Regions from separate parts of the Ramlibacter sp. 2FC genome, predicted to be linked through region 3. Evidence: predicted binding sites of a transcription regulator. Region 3 holds the regulator's gene; each other region holds the start of a gene.
What was found. Region 3 encodes sigma-54, which starts transcription at its own class of promoters, with help from an activator protein. Its sites were predicted from a motif close to TGGCANGNAANCTGCTTT; they were not measured.

Region 1: a site for sigma-54 is predicted at 2,098-2,115, ahead of nirB (nitrite reductase large subunit NirB). Genes of this name have one in related genera too.
Region 2: a site for sigma-54 is predicted at 2,998-3,015, ahead of glnA (type I glutamate--ammonia ligase). Genes of this name have one in related genera too.
Region 4: a site for sigma-54 is predicted at 1,747-1,764, ahead of FFS10_RS18640 (CmpA/NrtA family ABC transporter substrate-binding protein). Genes of this name have one in related genera too.

The regions. Positions count from the first base shown of each region.
Region 1 covers NZ_SCMM01000040.1:9,759-14,534, reverse strand. Annotated here, with positions in the region: gene nirB (nitrite reductase large subunit NirB) at 1-2,069, opposite strand, end outside; gene FFS10_RS16420 (bifunctional protein-serine/threonine kinase/phosphatase) at 2,307-4,073, shown strand; gene FFS10_RS16415 (TRAP transporter substrate-binding protein) at 4,087-4,776, opposite strand, start outside.
Region 2 covers NZ_SCMM01000047.1:24,475-29,250, forward strand. Annotated here, with positions in the region: gene glnL (nitrogen regulation protein NR(II)) at 1-873, opposite strand, end outside; gene FFS10_RS17915 (hypothetical protein) at 879-1,400, opposite strand; gene glnA (type I glutamate--ammonia ligase) at 1,536-2,951, opposite strand; gene FFS10_RS17925 (competence/damage-inducible protein A) at 3,167-4,096, opposite strand; gene FFS10_RS17930 (EI24 domain-containing protein) at 4,062-4,776, opposite strand, start outside.
Region 3 covers NZ_SCMM01000006.1:1,834-6,609, forward strand. Annotated here, with positions in the region: gene FFS10_RS04165 (THUMP domain-containing class I SAM-dependent RNA methyltransferase) at 1-832, opposite strand, end outside; gene FFS10_RS04170 (RNA polymerase factor sigma-54) at 921-2,468, opposite strand; gene lptB (LPS export ABC transporter ATP-binding protein) at 2,486-3,274, opposite strand; gene lptA (lipopolysaccharide transport periplasmic protein LptA) at 3,280-3,903, opposite strand; gene FFS10_RS04185 (thiol:disulfide interchange protein DsbA/DsbL) at 4,010-4,654, opposite strand; gene FFS10_RS04190 (SPOR domain-containing protein) at 4,706-4,776, opposite strand, start outside.
Region 4 covers NZ_SCMM01000052.1:220-4,995, reverse strand. Annotated here, with positions in the region: gene tsaD (tRNA (adenosine(37)-N6)-threonylcarbamoyltransferase complex transferase subunit TsaD) at 1-930, opposite strand, end outside; gene FFS10_RS18645 (ANTAR domain-containing response regulator) at 993-1,619, shown strand; gene FFS10_RS18640 (CmpA/NrtA family ABC transporter substrate-binding protein) at 1,935-3,179, shown strand; gene ntrB (nitrate ABC transporter permease) at 3,205-4,146, shown strand; gene FFS10_RS18630 (ABC transporter ATP-binding protein) at 4,143-4,776, shown strand, end outside.

The DNA.
Region 1 (4,776 bases), on a different contig from region 3:
CCGCTGACGGCCAGCTTGACCTTGTGCGGCGAGTACATGGCCCACAGCGCGTGCTCGAGGTCCTTGCCCATCTGGGTGCTGTCCTGGGTGCCGAAGCGGCACCACTCGCTGCCCACGCAGGTCTTGACCGTGCGCGTCGCCTTGGCGTAGGCCAGGCCGCTGGGCATGCCCAGGTCCTTCCAGACGCCCTGCAGGTCTTCCTTCTTCACGCCCAGCAGGTCGATGCGCTGGCCGCCCGTGACCTTGACGGTGGGGATCTGGTACTTGTCGGCCACGTCGGCGATGCGGCGCAGGTCGTTCGGCGTGGTGTGGCCGCCCCACATGCGCGGGATCACCGAGTAGGTGCCGTCCTTCTGGATGTTGGCGTGGCTGCGCTCGTTGATGAAACGGCTCTGCGGATCGTCCTTGGCCTCGTGCGGCCAGGTGCTGATCAGGTAGTAGTTGACGGCCGGGCGGCAGGTGGCGCAGCCGTTGGGCGTGCGCCAGTCCAGGTACTTGAACACGTCCTGCGTGGTCAGCAGCTTGCCGCCGTCGGGCAGCGGGGTGCGGATCGCGTCGCGCACCGCCTGGTGGCCATGGTCGGTGCAGCCGCAGATGGCCTTCATCTTGGGCGTGGCCGAGTAGTCGCCGCCCGCGGTGAACATCAGGATCTGCTCGACCAGGCCGGTGCAGGAGCCGCAGGAGGCGCTGGCCTTGGTGTGCTTCTTGACCTCGTCCAGCGTGAACAGGCCCTTGTCCTTGATGGCCTTGCAGATGGCGCCCTTGGTCACGCCGTTGCAGCCGCAGACCTCGTCGCTGTCGGCCATGGCGGCGGCCTTGGTGTTGCCCTCGTGGCCGGTGTCGCCGATGTTGGACTCGCCGAACATCAGGCGGTCGCGGATGTCGTGCACGCTGCGGCCGTCGCGCAGCAGCTTGAAGTACCAGCTGCCGTCCACCGTGTCGCCGTACAGGCAGGCGCCGACCAGCTTGTCGTCCTTGATCACCAGCTTCTTGTAGACCCCGCCGAAGGGGTCGCTCATCACGATCTCCTCGGTGCCCTCGCCGCCCATGAACTCGCCGGCCGAGAACAGGTCGATGCCGGTGACCTTGAGCTTGGTCGAGGTCAGCGAGCCGGTGTAGCGGCCGATGCCGAACTGCGCCAGGTGGTTGGCGACCACCTTGCCCTGCTCGAACAGCGGCGCCACCAGGCCGTAGGCGATGCCGCGGTGAGCCGCGCATTCGCCGACGGCGTAGATGCGCGCGTCGGTGGTGGTCTGCATGGTGTCGCTGACCACGATGCCGCGGTTGCAGTGCAGGCGCATCTTCTCGGCCAGCTCGGTGTTGGGGCGTATGCCCACGGCCATCACCACCAGGTCGGCAGGCACTTCGGTGCCGTCCTTGAATTTCACGGACTTGACACGGCCATCCTCGCCGCCGACCAGTTCCTGGGTCTGGGCGCCGATCAGGAACTTGAGGCCGCGGTCCTCCAGCGACTTCTGCAGCAGCTTGCCGGCCACGTCGTCGAGCTGGCGCTCCATCAGCCAGGGCATCACATGCACCACACTGACGCTCATGCCGCGCTTCATCAGGCCGTTGGCAGCCTCCAGGCCCAGCAGGCCGCCGCCGATCACGACGGCGTGCTTGTACTTGGCCGCGGCGTCTATCATGGCCTGGGTGTCGGCGATGTCGCGGTAGGCCAGCACGCCCTGCAACTCCTTGCCGGGGATGGGCAGGATGAAGGGGTTGGAGCCGGTGGCCATCAGCAGGCGGTCGTACTCGGCGCTGAGCTTCTCGCCGGCGGCGTTCTCGGCGTGCACCACCCGGCGCACGCGGTCCACTTGCGTGACCTTCCAGCCCGCGTGCAGGGTGATGCCGTTGTCCTTGTACCAGGCCCAGTCGTTGAGCACGATCTCGTCCAGCGTCTGCTCGCCGGCCAGCACCGGCGACAGCAGGATGCGGTTGTAGTTGGGGTGCGGCTCGGCGCCGAACACCGTGATGTCATAGAGGTCGGGGGCGATCTTCAGCAGCTCTTCCAGCGTGCGAACGCCCGCCATGCCGTTGCCGATCATCACCAGTCTGGATTTCTTCACGCTGCATCTCCGTTGCGAATGCCGTAGCAGTGCAATCCCCATGCCAGCCATTCGCCGCGCCGGTGCATGGCGCCCCATTTCCCGGCATCCCGGGGCTGGAATCGTTGGAAAATAGCCACGAAAAGCTATGAATAAGATAGCAATCGGGCCCTTTGGCCATGGTTCCGGTGGGGGCTTAGGCAGGCTTGGCGCCTTGGGTGCACCATCCTGGGCACGAAACCTGCTTTCCCTTGGTGCATGAGTTTTGAACTGGACATCGGCCTGAACTCGCTGGCCGGCAAGAAGGAAGTCAACGAGGACTTCTGCGCCGCCATGCTGCCCGACCCGGGCGCAGAGGCCATGGGCGCGATCGCGGCGATCGCGGACGGCGTGAGCACGGGCGGCATGGGGCGCGAGGCGGCGCAAACCACGGTCACCAGTTTGGTGCGTGACTACTTCGGAACGCCCGAAACCTGGGACACCACGGTGGCGCTGGACCGCGTCATCGGCGCCCAGAACCAGTGGCTGGCCGGCCTGAACCAGCGGCGCCGGCCGGCCCTGGGCCTGACCACGCTGACGGCCCTGGTGCTGCGCGGCCAGTCCTGGTCGCTGGCCCATGTGGGCGACACGCGCGCCTACCTGCTGCGCGAGGGCCAGATCAGCCAGCTCACGCACGACCACGTGGTCGCGCACCCCGACTTGAGCCACCAGCTGCTGCGCTCCATCGGCGCCGAGGACCGGGTGCTGGTGGACTACAGCCAGGGCGAGCTGCAGGTCGGCGACCTGTTCCTGCTGCTCAGCGACGGGGTGCACAACGTGCTCAACGAGCGGCGCCTGCTGGGTTTTGCAGATACCGTCGACGCGCAGGCCATGAGCGAGGCGCTGACCGCCGCCGCGCTGCAGCGCGGCAGCCACGACAACGTGACGGCGCTGGTGGTGCGCGTCAAGGGCCTGCAGGCGGCCACGCTGCAGGACCAGAACCTGCGCGCGCAGGCGCTGCCCATGCCGCCCAGGCTCAAGGTCGGCGACCAGCTCGACGGCCTGACCGTGACGGCCGTGGTGGCGGACAACGGCATCAACATCCTCTACCAGGTGCGGGCGGATGCCCCCACGCCCGGCACCGGCCGGCTGTACGCGCTCAAGACCCTGCACCCGCTGCGTGCGCACGACGCGCAGGAGCGCGCCATGCTGGCGCACGAGGCCTGGCTGGCCAAGCGCATGCAGTCCAGCCGCGCGGCCGACCATCTGGTCGCGCTGCACGAAGGGCCGCCGAGCGGCCAGGCGCCCAGCGCCTTCTACCTGCTCTACGACTGGCATGGCGGCGAAACCCTGCAGCAGATGCTGGACCGCGGCCTCAGGTTCGGCCCGGCCCAGGCGGTGAGCGCGGCCACGCAGGCGGCCCGGTCGCTGGGCCTGCTGCACCGCCAGAGCGTGATCCACCGCGACGTCAAGCCGGCCAACCTGCACCAGGGCGAGGACGGGGTGCTGCGCCTGCTGGACCTGGGCGTGGCTTTGAGCGGGCGCGAGCCCGAGTCCACGCGCCTGCTGCACGCCGGCACGCCGAGCTACATCAATCCCGAGCAATGGGGGTTCAGCATACGCGCCGGCGGCGCGGACGCGCAGGCCGCCGAGGAGCCGCCCGACGCGCAGAGCGACCTGTTTGCGCTGGGCGTCACGCTCTACCAACTGCTGAGCGGCGGGCGCCTGCCCTACGGCGAGGTCGTGCCCTACCAGGTGGGACGCTACTGGCGCGACCCGATACCGCCGAGCCGCCACAACCCCGAGGTGCCGATCTGGCTGGACCACGTGGTGCTCAAAGCCGTGGCGCGCGACAAGCGCCAGCGTTTCGAGACGGCCGAGGAGCTGCTGCTGGCGCTGGAGCGCGGCGCCTCGCGGCCGCTCACCGCGCCGCCCGCCACCCCGCTGATCCAGCGCGACCCCACCATGCTGTGGAAGCTGCTGCTGGCCTTCAGCCTGCTGTTCAACCTGCTGCTGGTCTACTGGCTGCTGTTCCTGCCCAAGTAGCCAGGGGCCGGCTTCACTTCTTGGCGCGGATCCTGGCCAGTTCGGCCTGGGCCTCGTTCCACAGGTCCATGCCGATCTCGGAGCCTATCGTGGCGTAGACGCGCGTGAGCTTGCTGCGCATGCGCGCCGCTTCGGCCGGCGAGAGCTCGTTGACCTGCATGCCCTTGGCCTTGAGGTCGGTGATGGCGCGTGCGGCTTCCTCGCGCGTGTCCTTGCGCTCGAAGTCGCGGCTGGCCCTGGCGGCGTCCAGCAGCACCTTCTGCTCGGCGGCGGACAGCTGGTCCCACCACTTCTTGCTGGCCAGCACGATCCAGGGGCTGTAGACATGGTTGGTCACCGTCAGGTACTTCTGCACCTCGTAGAACTTGCTCGACAGGATGGTGTTGAACGGGTTTTCCTGGCCGTCCACGGTGTTGGTCTCGAGGGCGCTGAACAGCTCGGAGAAGGCCATGGGCACGGCGTTGGTGCCCAGGGTCTTGAAGCTCTCCAGGAACACGTTGTTCTGCATCACGCGCAGCTTGATGCCCGAGAGGTCTTCCATCTTGACCACGGGGCGCTTGCTGTTGGTGAGGTTGCGGAAGCCGTTCTCCCAGTAGACCAGGCCGACCAGGCCCTTTTCCTGCAGCTTGGCCTTGATCTTGTCGCCGATCGGGCCGTCCAGCAGGGCGTCGGCCTCCTTGGCGTTGCTGATCAGGAAAGGCGT
Region 2 (4,776 bases), on a different contig from region 3:
CAATTCCAATGCCAGTCGGTAGCGCTGCTTGCCGAAGGTGACTTGGCGCGCGATGCGCGAGCGGAAAACGAGCTCGGCCTCGCCGGCCGCGATGCCTTCGGCCAGCGCGTGCGCCGCGTTGTGCGCGATGTTGAGCAGGGCCTGGATCAGCTGCTCGCGGTCGCCACGGAACTCGGGGATCGAGGTGTCGTAGTCGCGCACCACGCGCAGGCCGCGGGGGAACTCGGCCAGGATCAGCGAGCGCACGCGCTCGCAGACCTCGTGGATGTTGACGTCGCCCACCACATGCGGGCGGCGGTGCGGCGCGAGCAGGCGGTCGACCAGGGTCTGCAGGCGGTCCGCCTCGTGGATGATGACCTGGGTGTACTCGGTCAGCTCCTTGGACTCCATCTCCATCTCGAGCAGCTGGGCCGCGCCGCGTATCCCGCCCAAAGGGTTCTTGATCTCGTGCGCGAGGTTGCGGATCAGCTCCTTGTTGGCCTGCGCCTGGTCGATCAGGCGCTCCTCGCGGTCCTGCCTGGCCTGGGCCTCCAGCGGCAGCAGCTCGATCACGATCTCGCCGGGCCGCTCGGTCTGCGCCACGATCACGTGCACCGGCAGCGGATCGTGGTGCTGGCGCTTGAGCTGGGCGTCGTAGCGCAGCGCGGCGAACTCGTTGCTGCGCGCGCCCTCGAGCGCGTTGCGCAGCACCTGCGGCTCGGCGAAACATTCGGGGAACTGCGCGCCCTCGATGCTGCGGCGCGACATGCCTATCGCGTCCTCCAGCGCCGAGTTGGCGAACAGGACGACGCCATCGCTGCGCACCACGGCCACCAGGGTGGCCAGCAAATCGAAAGCGAGGAAACGGGAGGGGTGGGGGCTGGGCTTTTTCAAGCCGACTATTTTGACGCAGGCACCGCGACGCCCAGGCGCGCCAGCTCGCGCCTGATGCCCGCGACGTCGCTCTCGCTGCGCGCGACGGCCGCCTTGAGCTCGGCCACGCGATCCAGGTACTTCTGGTGGTTGCGGTGCTCGGGGCCCAGCTTCTCGGGCTCGCCGTTGTTGTATTCCTTGAGCAGCTCGGCGTGGCGCGCCTCGGCCTTCCTCAGCTCGGCCTCCAGGATGGCGCGCGCGTCGGCGTCGCGCGCGCGCTGCTCGTCCGAGCCCACGCGCTGGCCGGGCGCACCCGAAGCCGCCGGCCGCGCCACGGCAGGGGCAGTACCCGAGGCGGCCGGGCGCGTACCCTGCACCACCGTGACGTTGCCGCCCTGCACCAGCTTGCACTGGCGCATCTGGGCCTCGGTGGGCTTGTTGGTGTATTCGTTGCCGCAGCGGTAGATGCGGTCCTGGGCCAGCGCCGGAGCCGGCAGCAGGGCCGACGCGACAGGGATGGAGAACAGCAGGCAGGAGACAAACTTCATGCAATTCCTCGCCTCGACCCGAGGCGTTCGCTGCTCCCGAGTATGGGGCAATTCCGGGACCTTCTCAACGAAAGGGCCACCCCAAACAAAAAGGACGGCTTGCGCCGTCCTTTTCGAGCCACACAGGGGTGTGGATCAGAGCGAGTAGTACATGTCGTACTCGACCGGGTGCACGGCCATGCGGAAGCGCGTGACTTCGGCCATCTTCAGCTCGAGGTAGGCGTCGATCATGGAGTCGGTGAACACGCCGCCCTTGGTCAGGAAGGCGCGGTCCTTGTCCAGGTACTCGAGGGCCTGGTCCAGGCTGTGGCAGACGGTGGGCACCAGCGCGTCCTCTTCCGGCGGCAGGTGGTACAGGTCCTTGGTGGCGGCTTCGCCCGGATGGATCTTGTTCTCCACGCCGTCCAGACCGGCCATCAGCAGGGCCGAGAAGCACAGGTAGGGGTTGGCCAGGGGATCGGGGAAGCGCGCCTCGATGCGGCGGGCCTTGTCGCTGGCGACGTGCGGAATGCGGATCGAGGCCGAGCGGTTGCGGCTGGAGTAGGCCAGCTTGACCGGGGCTTCGAAGCCGGGCACCAGGCGCTTGTAGCTGTTGGTGCCGGGGTTGGTGATCGCGTTCAGCGCGCGGGCATGCTTGATGATGCCGCCGATGTAGTACAGAGCGTAGTCGGACAGGCCGGCGTAGCCGCTGCCCGCGAACAGGTTCTTGCCGTCCTTCCAGACCGACTGGTGCACGTGCATGCCGGAGCCGTTGTCGCCGACCAGGGGCTTGGGCATGAAGGTGGCGGTCTTGCCGTAGGCGTTGGCCACGTTCCACACCACGTACTTGAGCATCTGCGTCCAGTCGGCGCGCTCGACCAGGGTGCTGAACTTGGTGCCGATTTCGTTCTGGCCCGCGCCCGCCACTTCGTGGTGGAACACTTCGACCGGGATGCCCAGCGACTCGAGGATCAGCGACATCTCGGCGCGCATGTCCTGCATGCTGTCGACCGGGGGCACGGGGAAGTAGCCGCCCTTGACCGTGGGACGGTGGCCGCGGTTGCCGCCTTCGAGCTTGGCGCCGGTGTTCCAGGGGGCTTCGTACTCCTCGATCTCGAAGGAGGCTCCGCTCATGTCGTTCTTCCAGCGCACGCCGTCGAAGATGAAGAACTCGGGCTCCGGTCCGAAGTAGGCGGTGTCGCCCAGGCCGGAGGCCTTGAGGTAGGCTTCGGCGCGCTTGGCGATCGAGCGCGGATCGCGGTCGTAGGCCTTGCCGTCGCCCGGCTCGAGCACGTCGCAGGTCAGGATCAGGGTCGACTCTTCGAAGAAGGGGTCGACGTTGGCCGTGTTCGAGTCCGGCATCAGCAGCATGTCGGAAGCTTCGATACCCTTCCAGCCGGCGATCGAGGAGCCGTCGAAGGCGTGGCCGTCGCTGAACTTGTCCTCGTCAAAGTGCGAAATCGGCACGGTCACGTGCTGCTCTTTGCCGCGGGTATCGGTGAAGCGGAAGTCAACAAACTTGACCTCGTTCTCCTTCACCATCTTCATGACGTCTGCGACGCTCTTGGCCATCAGGTTCTCCTGTTTGGATGGGTGGTAAAAACTAAACGTGGACCGGGATGCAGTTTCTGTGCCAGCGCAAGCGGCGGCCAGGCTGGCCGGGAAGCCGGTATTGTGCCTTGACTTGCATGGCGCAAAGGCAGGCAGGCGCAAGTAAAAATAGCCATGCATCCAAAGGATTGAGCCAATATGGTGCATCAATAATGCACCATATTGGGTGCTTTTGTTTAACGCACCAATTCGGGGCCCAATTTTAGGTCAAATGCCTGCAGCCCAATCAGCAGGGCCGCATAGGCCGGCTCCACCAGGGCCGGATCGCCCTTGACGCCGAGCTCGATGTGCCGGCCGTACTGCGGGTGGTCGACGCTGGGCAGGCTGAACACCTTGACGCCGGCATGCTGCTGCTCGATGGACTCCATCAGCGGGGTCAGCGTGGCCTCCATGGCGCCGTAGACGATGATGGATTTCTCGACCCGCGCCCCGCGGCTGAAATGCTGGGCATATTGCTGCTCCAGCACCCACTCGATCATGGGCCAGGCCATGACGGGAAAGCCCGGCACGAAATAGACCGTGCCGCCACGCTCCCCCGCTTCGTGTGAGTCGCTGCCCCCCGAGGGGGGCCGCGCAGCTTGGGACGGCCCGGCGCTGCTCGCCGTGCAATAAAAGCCGGGGATCTTGTTGTAGGGGTTGGGGATGATCTGCGCGCCGCGCGGAAACACCCCCATGTTGAGGCGATGCACGTTGTCGGCGCGGTCCGGCTCGTAGCTCAGGCCTTGCTCGCGCGCCACGTCCTGCATGCGCTCGCGGATCAGGGCCTCGGCCTGAGGGTGTAGCAGCAGGTCCACGCCCAGCGCGCGCGCCGCGCACTGGCGCGTGTGGTCGTCCGGTGTCGCGCCTATGCCGCCGCAGGAAAACACCACCTCGCCGGAAGCAAAGGCGCGGCGCAGTGTGGCGGTGATGCGCTCGGGCGAGTCGCCCACGTACTCGGCCCAGGCCAGCGAGAGGCCGCGCGCGGCCAGCAGCTCGATCACCTTGGGCAGGTGCTTGTCGGCGCGCTTGCCCGACAGGATCTCGTCGCCGATGATGATCAGGCCGAAGGCCTCGGGCTGGCTGCCTGCGGATTCAGGCGCCGGACGGGGGGATGGCTGGGGATTCATCCCGCAATGCTAGCGTCTCGGCGGCCACTGGTTCGACCGGCCGAGCCACGGGCGGCCGCTCGGCGCGCAGGCGCTCCAGCGCCGCCAGGCTGTAGTGCGCGAACCAGAGCGAGGCGAAGGCGAACACCAGGGTGTAGATCCAGATCGCCACCGGCACCAGGATCACGAAGGCCGCCGCGAACAGCGCGCCTGAGGCCCAGACGATGCTGGGCGCCGCGCCCAGGTAGCCCGTGAGCACGCCTATGCCCAGCAGCCAGAGCCGGTGGCGGCGCAGGATTTCCTGGCGCTCGTCCTTGCTCGCATGCTCGGCCAGGGCATCGAAGGCCATGACGCGGTAGGTCAGCCAGCCCCAGATCAGGGGCGGCAGCACCAGGATCAGCGGCGGCACCAGCCACAGCGGCAGGGACAGCACCAGCGCGACCAGGGCCAGCAGCGTGGAGCCGAACGACCACAGCAGGCTCAGCGCCAGCGAGCCGCCGCGCTTGCGCTCGAGATGGGCGAAGCGGCGCTCGGCCACCAGCCTGACCAGGGCCGGCGCCATGGTCAGGCCGACCGCGAGCAGCGAGAACACGACGATCAGCGGCGTGACGGCGAAGATCACGATCAGCGGCGCCAGCACGGTCTTGAGCTGGCCCAGGCCCAGGCCCTCCAGCCACCGCCAGAGCTGGGTCAGCAGGTCC
Region 3 (4,776 bases):
TGCGCTGGGCGAAGTCGACCATGCGGTGCGCCACGTCGCTGCCGAACACCGGCGCCACGGGGGCATGGACGGCGGCCTGGGCCTCGGCCTTGAGCGCCTGCCAGACATGGGGCTGGAACGGCAGCAGCTTCTCGAAGCCGAAGCGCCGCAGGCCGCCGGGCGCGATGCCGCAGGCGATCTGCGCGGCCTCGATGGCGATGGTGCCGCTGCCGCAGCAAGGGTCGTACAGCGGCAGGCCGTCGGCGCACTGCTGGTCCCAGCCGCTGGCCGCGATCATGGCGGCGGCCAGCGTTTCCTTGAGCGGCGCCTCGCCCTTGTCCTCGCGCCAGCCGCGCTTGAACAGCGGCTCGCCCGAGGTGTCAATGTAGAGCGTGGCCTGGTCCGAGGTCAGGTGGGCATAGATGCGCACGTCGGGCCAGCGCGTGTCCACGTCGGGCCGCACGCCGCCCTTGTTGCGGAAGCGGTCGGCCACCGCGTCCTTGATCTTGAGCGCTGCGAAGTTCAGGCTCTTGAGCGGGCTGTGCTGGGCCGTGATCTCGATCTTGAAGCTCTGCTTGGTGGTGAACCAGATCTCCCAGGCCACGCCGGCGGCCGCCTCGTAAAGGTCGGCCTCACCGCGGTAGGGGCGCTGCGCCAGCTGCACCAGCACGCGCTGCGCCAGGCGGCTGTGCAGGTTGAGAAGCATCGCGTCGCGCCAGGAGGCGCGCGCCAGCACGCCGCCGCGGCCGGTCAGCAAGTCCTGGCCGGTAAGACCGGTCAGTGCATGCACCTCGTCGGCCAGCAAGCCCTCGACGCCGGCGGCGCACGGAAGAAAAAGTTGTAGTTGATTCATGTATTGAGCGCCGCCGGGCCGCCCCAAGGCGCGAAGGCCCCCTCGGGGGGCAGCGCAGTACACGCAGTGACAAGCGTGGGGGCCATCCTTACAGGGCTTTTCTGAGGTTGGCGGGCGCGATGCGCAGCGCCTCGCGGTACTTGGCCACGGTGCGGCGCGCGCACTCTATGCCCTGCTCCTTGAGCATGTCGGAAATCTGGTTGTCGGACAGCGGCTTCTTGGGGCTCTCGGAGGCGACGAACTGCTTGATCAGGGCGCGCACCGCCGTGCTCGAGGCGTTGCCACCGGCCTCGGTGCCCAGGGCCGAGCCGAAGAAATACTTGAGCTCGAAGGTGCCGTAGGGCGTGGCCATGTACTTGGCGGTGGTGACGCGCGAGATGGTGGACTCGTGCAGGCCCAGTTCGTCGGCGATCTCGCGCAGCACCAACGGGCGCATGGCGAGCTCGCCGTGCACGAAGAAGCTCTTTTGCCGCTCGACGATGGCGTTGGCCACGCGCAGGATGGTGTCGAAGCGCTGCTGGATGTTCTTGATGAACCAGCGCGCCTCCTGCAGCCGCTGCTGCAGCGCCTGGTGGCCCTCGCCGCGGCCACCGCGCAGCGCGTTGGCGTAGATGTCGTGCACGCGCAGGCGCGGCATCACGTCGGGGTTGAGCTGCACGCGAAACTGCGGCTGCGAGGCGCGTCCGGTCTTGACCACGATCACGTCGGGCACCACCACCTGGCGCTCCACGTCGACGAAGCGCCGCCCGGGCTTGGGCTCGAGCCGGGCGATCAGGGCGATCGCGGCGCGGATCGCGGCCTCGGGCTCGCCGCACAGCTGGACCAGGCGGCGCATGTCGCGCCGCGCCAGCAGCTCGATGGGCTGGGCGCAGATGCGCAGCGCGGTGCGCGCCACCGCGTCCTCGGGCGCCTCGGCCAGGCGCGCACGCAGCTGCAGGCTCAGGCATTCGGCCAAGTTGCGCGCGCCCACGCCGGTGGGCTCCAGCGACTGCAGCAGGTACAGCGCCAGCGTGAAGCGGTGCACCAGCTCCTCGAACTGCTCCAGGTCCTCGCGCCCGGCCAGGCTCTCGGCCAGCGACTCGAGCGAGTCCTCGAGGTAGCCGTCGTCGTTGATCGACTCGATCAGGAAGCGCAGGACCGCACGGTCCAGTTCGGACAGGCGCAGCGCCAGGGCCTGGCGGTGCAGGAACTCGGTCAGCGACTCCTGGCTGCGCGCCAGCTCGCCGGCGTCTGCCACCTCGTCGTCATCGCTGTGCTTGCGCGCCGGCGCATCGCCGCCCCACTCGCTGTCGTCGGGTGCGAGCTCCACGCTGCCATCGCCCTCCCAGCTCTCGGTGCCGTCGAGCTCGGCCTCGACTGTCGCCGCGGGCCCCTCGTCGGCACCCGTGCCGACGGGCTCGGCCGCGGCCTCGGACAGGCGATCTCCGGCGCTGGGCCCGGCGTCGGCCTGCTCGAGGCCGTAGTCCTCGCGCGGCGCCTCGTCGTTGGCCAGCTCCAGGAAAGGGTTCTCGTCGAGCATCTGCTCGACCTCCTGGCTCAGCTCCAGCGTGGACAGCTGCAGCAGGCGGATCGACTGCTGCAACTGGGGCGTGAGCGCGAGGTGCTGCGAAACGCGCAGCGAGAGACCCTGTTTCATGGCACGGCCTGTGGCGCTTACATGCGGAAGTGCTCGCCCAGGTACACGCGGCGCACTTCGGCGTTGTTCACGATCTCCTGCGGCGTGCCCTGGGCCAGCACCCGCCCCTCGCTGATGATGTAGGCGTGGTCGCAGATGCCCAGCGTCTCGCGCACGTTGTGGTCGGTGATCAGCACGCCGATGCCGCGGCTCTTGAGGAAGGCGATGATGCGCTGGATCTCGATCACGGCGATCGGGTCGATGCCGGCGAAGGGCTCGTCGAGCAGGATGAAGCGCGGCGAGGTCGCCAGGGCGCGCGCGATCTCGACGCGGCGCCGCTCGCCGCCCGACAGGGCCACGGCCGGCGAGTCGCGCAGGGGCTCGACGCGCAGGTCCTGCAGCAGGTCCGTGAGGCGGCGCTCGATCTCCGCGTCGGCCAGCGGCTTGCCGTCGGCGCCGCGCTGCAGCTCGAGCACGGCGCGCACGTTGTCGGCCACGCTGAGTTTGCGGAAGATGGAAGCCTCCTGCGGCAGGTAGGACAGGCCCAGGCGCGAGCGGCGGTGGATGGGCATGTGCGCCACGGCTTGGCCGTCGATGCGGATCTCGCCCGCGTCGGCGCGCACCAGGCCCACGATCATGTAGAAGGAGGTGGTCTTGCCCGCACCGTTGGGGCCCAGCAGGCCCACGACCTCGCCCTTTTTCACCGACAGCGAGACGTCGTGCACGACCTTGCGGCTGCCGTAGGACTTCTGCAGCTGCAGGGCCTCGAGCCGCCCGTCGCCGGCGGCCTCATGCGACCCGGTGGCCGCCGGGTGGGAGCGCGCCACCGCCGTCACGGGCGCTCCCCGCCCAGGCTGGTGCTGGGGCGCAGGTTCGGCGTCCCCTGGGGCGCTGCCGGCGCCGAGGCGGCCGATCGCGGCGCCAGCATGGCACGCACGCGGCCGCCGGGTGCGGCGGCGCCGCTGGCGCCGGCCGGGCGCGGCGTGCCGTCCACGGTGAAGACCTCGGTGCTGTTGTTGTAGACGATCACGTTGCCGGTGATCTCGTCGTTCAGCGTGCTGCCGCGGTAGCGCCGCAACTCGGCGCGGCGGGTGAAGCGCACGCTGTCGGCGCGCCCGTCGTAGTCGATGACCTCGCCCTCGCCCTCGATGTACTCGTCGGGCGCGCCGCGCTTCTGGCGGAAGAAGGCGCGCTGGCCGGCTTCGGCGGTCAGAGTGCCGTACTGGCGCCCCTCGGCGTCCTGGCGCACGTCCAGCCGCGCGCCGCGCATGACGATGGTGCCCTTGGTCACGACCACGCGCCCGGTGAAGGTGCTGGTCTGCTTCTGGTCGTCGTAGCGCAGCGTATCGGCCTCGATGTTCATGGGCTTGTCGCGGTCGGCACGCTCGGCGGCCGCAGGCAGCGCGCAAAGGACCAGGGACAGGGCGAGCAAGTGCTTGGCGTAGGGCGTTTTCATAAGGGCATGAATCTTGCTCGATTGTAGCGGCGCAGGCCGCGGAGACCTGGCGCCGCCGCATGAAAAAGCCCGCATCGCGGGCTTTCGACATGACCTGGCCGCGCGCTCAGCGGCCCTTGCGCGTCTCGTCGACCAGGTAGTTGACCACCTGCAGGGCGCGCTCCATGCTGCCGGCCAGCGAGCCATCGGTGTAGTAGCGGCCCGCGATGCCCAGCGAGGGCACGCCCTCGACCTTGAAGGCCTCCTGCAGCTGCACCGCGCGGCGCAGCTTGCTGGCCACGCCGAAGGACTTGTAGACCTCGGCAAACTTGGCCTTGTCCAGGCCCTGCTTCTCGGCCCAGGCCAGGATGGTCTCGTCGCGGTTCAGCGCCTGGCGCTCCACGTGCACGGCGTGGAACACCTTGCGGTGCAGCTCCTCGAGCTTGTTCATGGCTTCCAGCGTGTAGTACAGGCGCTGCTGCGGCGCGAAGTCGTCGCGGAAGGCCACCGGCACGCGGCGCACGCTCACGTCCTTGGGCGCGGCCTTGACCCAGGCGTCGAAGGCCGGCTCGAAGGCGTTGCAGTGCGGGCAGCTGTACCAGAAGAACTCGATCACCTCGACCTTGCCGGCCCCGGTCTCGACCGGCACGCGCTTGTCCAGCTCGATGTAGTCCTTGCCCTCGCGCGGCTTGAAGGCCTGGGCCGAGGAAAGGGCCGGGACACCCGCCAGCGCGACTGCGGCCGCCCCCATGGAAAATTCACGACGTTTCATTGATTGATTCACTCCTGTTCCTCACAGAGCCCGGCCGGTGGCCGAAGTTCCTCAGCGCTGCACGCGCACCAGGGCCGCCTCCACGCCGTTGCCCTCCAGCCGCTCCTTGAGGCGCTCGGCGG
Region 4 (4,776 bases), on a different contig from region 3:
GATCATCGCGCCGTTGTCGGTGCACAGCGAGAGTTCGGGGTAGTGCACGCGCACGCCGCGCCGGGCGCAGGCCGCGTCGAGCTGCTGGCGCAGCTCGCGATTGGCCCCCACGCCGCCGGCCACCACCAGGCGCCTGAGCCCACTCTCTTGAAGGGCGGCCAGCGACTTCTTCACGAGCACATCGACGATCGCGGCCTGGGTGGACGCCGCGAGGTCGGCCTTGCGCGCCTCGAGCGCATCGCCGAGCTTGCGCGCCTGTGTCATCACCGCGGTCTTCAGCCCGGCAAAGGAGAAATCCAGGTCGCCGCTGTGCAGCAGCGGGCGCGGCAGCTTGAACGCCGCCGGGTCGCCCTGCTCGGCCAGCCGCGACAGCGCAGGCCCGCCGGGGTAGCCCAGGCCCAGCAGCTTGGCCGACTTGTCGAAGGCCTCGCCGGCCGCATCGTCTATGGTCTCGCCCAGCAGCTGGTAGCGGCCCACGCCGTCCACGCGCATCAGCTGCGTGTGGCCGCCCGAGACCAGCAGCGCGACGAAGGGGAACTCGGGCGGGTCGGCGCTCAGGAAGGGCGAGAGCAGATGGCCCTCGAGGTGGTGCACGCCGAGCACCGGCTTGTCCAGCGCCGCTCCCAGGGCGCAGGCCACGCCCGCGCCGACCAGCAGCGCGCCGGCCAAGCCGGGACCGCGCGTGTAGGCCACCACGTCCAGATCCGGCAAGCCGCGGCCCGCCTCGGCCAGCACCTGCTCGGTCAGCGGCAGCACGCGGCGGATATGGTCGCGGCTGGCCAGCTCGGGCACCACGCCGCCGTAGGCCTGGTGCATCTGGATCTGGCTGTGCAGCGCATGGGCGCGCAGCGCCGGCACGCCGGCGCCGGCTGCCTCGACCAGCGCCACACCGGTTTCGTCGCAGGAGGATTCGATGCCCAAAATCAACATAGGGAGGCGAGTTTAGCGCCGCAGGGCCATGGGTCTGGCGTGATTCTTGCATCTCCCTGCACATGAACGAGGCGCTCAGAATCATCGTCGTGGCTCCCGAGCTGGCCGTCGCCGACCCCAGCGACGCGGCGGCGCTGGCGCAGGCCGAGCGCTCGCGTTCGCTGCGCATCGCCCTGCTCGAGAACGGCTACAACCTGATCGCCGTCCTGCCCTCGGACGCCTTTCTGCCGCAGCGCATCGCCCAGCTGCAGCCCGACATGGTGATCGTGGACGCCGAGAGCGAGGCGCGCGACACGCTGGAGCATGTGGTGATGGCCACGCGCGACGCCAGGCGCCCCATCGTGATGTTCACCAACGACAGCGACACCCGCCATGTCAAGGACGCGGTGGCGGCCGGCGTCTCGGCCTACGTCGTCGCCGGCCTGGCGCCCGAGCGCATACGCCCCATCCTGGATGTGGCGATGGCACGCTTCCAGCACGAGCAGGCGCTGCGCGCCGAGCTGGCCGAGGCCCGCACCGAGCTGCAGGACCGCAAGCTGATCGACCGCGCCAAGGGCCTGCTGATGCAGCGCCAGGGCCTGAGCGAGCAGGCCGCCTACGACAAGCTGCGCAGGACCGCCATGGACAAGAACCTCAAGCTGGCCGAGGTGGCCCAGCGCATCCTGGACGTGGCCGACCTGCTCGGTTGAGCCCCCGCCCTGGTGCAGCGCACAACGAAGGTGCGCAGCCCCTGGCCCCAGCCCCCAAGCCCGTGCATCCCTGGCCTGCAGGTGATTCTGCGCTGCGCAGGCCCTGGCAAAACGAGCCCAAAGAAGCTGGCACGGCCCTTGCTTTAAACCCTGCAAGACCAAAGATGGTCGTTTGAGCAGCCCGGTCCAACGGCGGACCAGGCCACTCACCCCGGACAAAGGCGTCCCCACCCGCGCACGGCCCTGCAGCCTGCAGACCGCGCGCACGGTGAGGACGCCTTTTTGTTTTTTCTGCCTAGCCCTTTGGAGTGATGCATGACCGACTTTCTCAAGACCAGCCTGAGCCGCCGCACCGTGCTGCAGACCGCCGCCGTAGGCGCCGTGGGCCTGAACCCCGCCTTGCGCGCCGCCGTCTACGCCCAGGGCTCGGACGCCCCCGAGAAGAAGGAGGTCAAGATCGGCTTCATCCCGCTGACCGACTGTGCCAGCGTGGTCATGGCCTCGGTGCTGGGCTTTGATCAGAAGTACGGCGTCAAGATCATCCCGACCAAGGAGGCCAGCTGGGCCGGCGTGCGCGACAAGCTGGTCAACGGCGAGCTCGACTTCGCCCATGTGCTGTACGGCCTGGTCTACGGCGTGCACCTGGGCACGGCAGGCCCAAAGAAGGACATGGCGGTGCTGATGGCTCTGAACAACAACGGCCAGGCCATCACCTTGTCCAAGACGCTGGCCGACAAGGGCGCAGTCGACGGCCCTTCGCTGGCCAGTCTGATGGCCAAGGAAAAGCGCGAATACACCTTCGCCGGCACCTTTCCCACCGGCACGCACGCGATGTGGATGCACTATTGGCTGGCCGCTGCGGGCATCAACCCGGTCGCTGGCGCCAAGCTGATCACCGTACCGCCGCCGCAGATGGTGGCCAACATGCGCGTGGGCAACATGGACGGCTTCTGCGTGGGCGAGCCCTGGAACCACCGCGCCATCATGGACGGCATCGGGATCACGGCCAACACAACCCAGGACATATGGAAGGACCATCCCGAGAAGGTGCTGGGCACCACCGGCGAGTTCGTCAAGAAGTATCCGAACACCACGCGCGCCGTGATGATGGCCGTGCTCGAGGCCAGCAGGTGGATCGACGCCGGCCTGCAAAACAAGATGAAGATGGCCGAGACCGTCGCCCAGAAGGCGTACATCAACACCGGCGTCGACGCGATCAACCAGCGCATCCTGGGCCGCTACCAGAACGGCATGGGCAAGACCTGGGACGACCCCAACCACATGAAGTTCTTCAACGACGGCGCAGTCAACTTCCCCTACCTGTCCGACGGCATGTGGTTCCTGACCCAGCACAAGCGCTGGGGCCTGCTCAAGGACCACCCCGACTACCTGGCCGTGGCCAAGCAGATCAACCAGGTCGACCTGTACAAGTCCGTCGCCAGCGCCATGAAGATCAGCGTGCCCAAGGACCCGATGCGCACCAGCAAGCTGATCGACGGCGTGGTCTGGGACGGCAAGGATCCCAGGAAGTACGCCGACGGTTTCAAGATCAAGGCCTGAGGCCGCATTCAGCAAGGAGCACCCCATGGTCAGTGCCGTTTTCCACTCCCCCCTCGCGATGCCGGGCAGCGCGCCGGCCGCCGCCGCGGCGCGGCCCGCCGCGCCTCAGCCGGTCGCGCCCGCGGCCTCGGCCGCCAACGAGCCCGTGAAGCCGGACCAGGCCCAGCCCGCGCGCCCCGGCTTCGACTGGCGCGGCCTCTGGCTCAGGGTGCTGCCGCCGCTGCTCGGCCTGGGCTTTCTGATCGGCCTCTGGGCCCTGGTGTCGGTCACCACCGGCGCCAGCATCCCCGGCCCGGCCGAGACCTGGCAGCAGGCGGTCGAGGTGTTCAGCGACCCCTTCTACCGCAAGGGCCCGAACGACCAGGGCGTGGGCTGGAACGTGCTGTCCTCGCTGCAGCGCGTGGCCCTGGGCTTCGGCCTGGCCGCCGTGGTCGGCATCCCGGTAGGCTTCATGATCGGGCGCTTCGGCTTCCTCGCGCGCATGTTCAACCCGCTGATCAGCCTGCTGCGCCCGGTCTCGCCGCTGGCCTGGCTGCCGATCGGCCTGCTGGTGTTCAAGGGCGCCAACCCGGCCGCGATCTGGACCATCTTCATCTGCTCGATCTGGCCCATGATCATCAACACCGCCGTGGGCGTGCAGCGCGTGCCCAGCGACTACATGAACGTGGCGCGCGTGCTCAACCTGTCCGAGTGGAAGATCGTCACCAAGATCCTGTTCCCCGCGGTGCTGCCCTACATGCTGACCGGCGTGCGCCTGGCCGTGGGCACGGCCTGGCTGGTGATCGTCGCCGCCGAGATGCTGACCGGAGGCGTGGGCATAGGCTTCTGGGTCTGGGACGAGTGGAACAACCTCAACGTCAAGAACATCATCATCGCGATCTTCGTGATCGGCATCGTCGGCCTGGTGCTCGAGTTCGCCCTGATCAAGCTCGCCACCGCCTTTACCTTCGAAGAGGTGAAATCATGAATGCAGCCGCCAACCCCAAGTTCATCGAGATCCAGGGCGTCGCCCAGACCTTCCCCACCAAGAAGGGCCCCTTCCCCGCGCTGCGCGACATCGATCTGCGCATCGCCCAGGGCGAGTTCGTCGCGCTGATCGGCCACTCGGGCTGCGGCAAGTCCACGCTGCTGAACCTGATCGCCGGCCTGACCCTGCCCACGGAGGGCGTGCTGCTGTGCGCCAACCGCGAGATCGCCGGCCCCGGCCCCGAGCGCGCCGTGGTGTTCCAGAACCACTCGCTGCTGCCCTGGCTGACCTGCTTCGACAACGTCTACCTGGCCGTCGAGCGGGTGTTCGGCGCCACGGAAAACAAGGCCCAGCTCAAGGCCCGCACCGAGGCCGCGCTGGCCCTGGTCGGCCTCACGCACGCGGCGCAAAAGCGCCCCGGCGAGATCTCGGGCGGCATGAAGCAGCGCGTGGGCATCGCGCGCGCCCTGTCCATGGAACCCAAGGTGCTGCTGATGGACGAGCCCTTCGGCGCGCTGGACGCACTGACCCGCGCCCGGCTGCAGGACGAGCTGATGGCCATCGTCGCCAAGACGCGCAGCACCGTGGTCATGGTGACGCACGACGTGGACGAGGCCGTGCTGCTGGCAG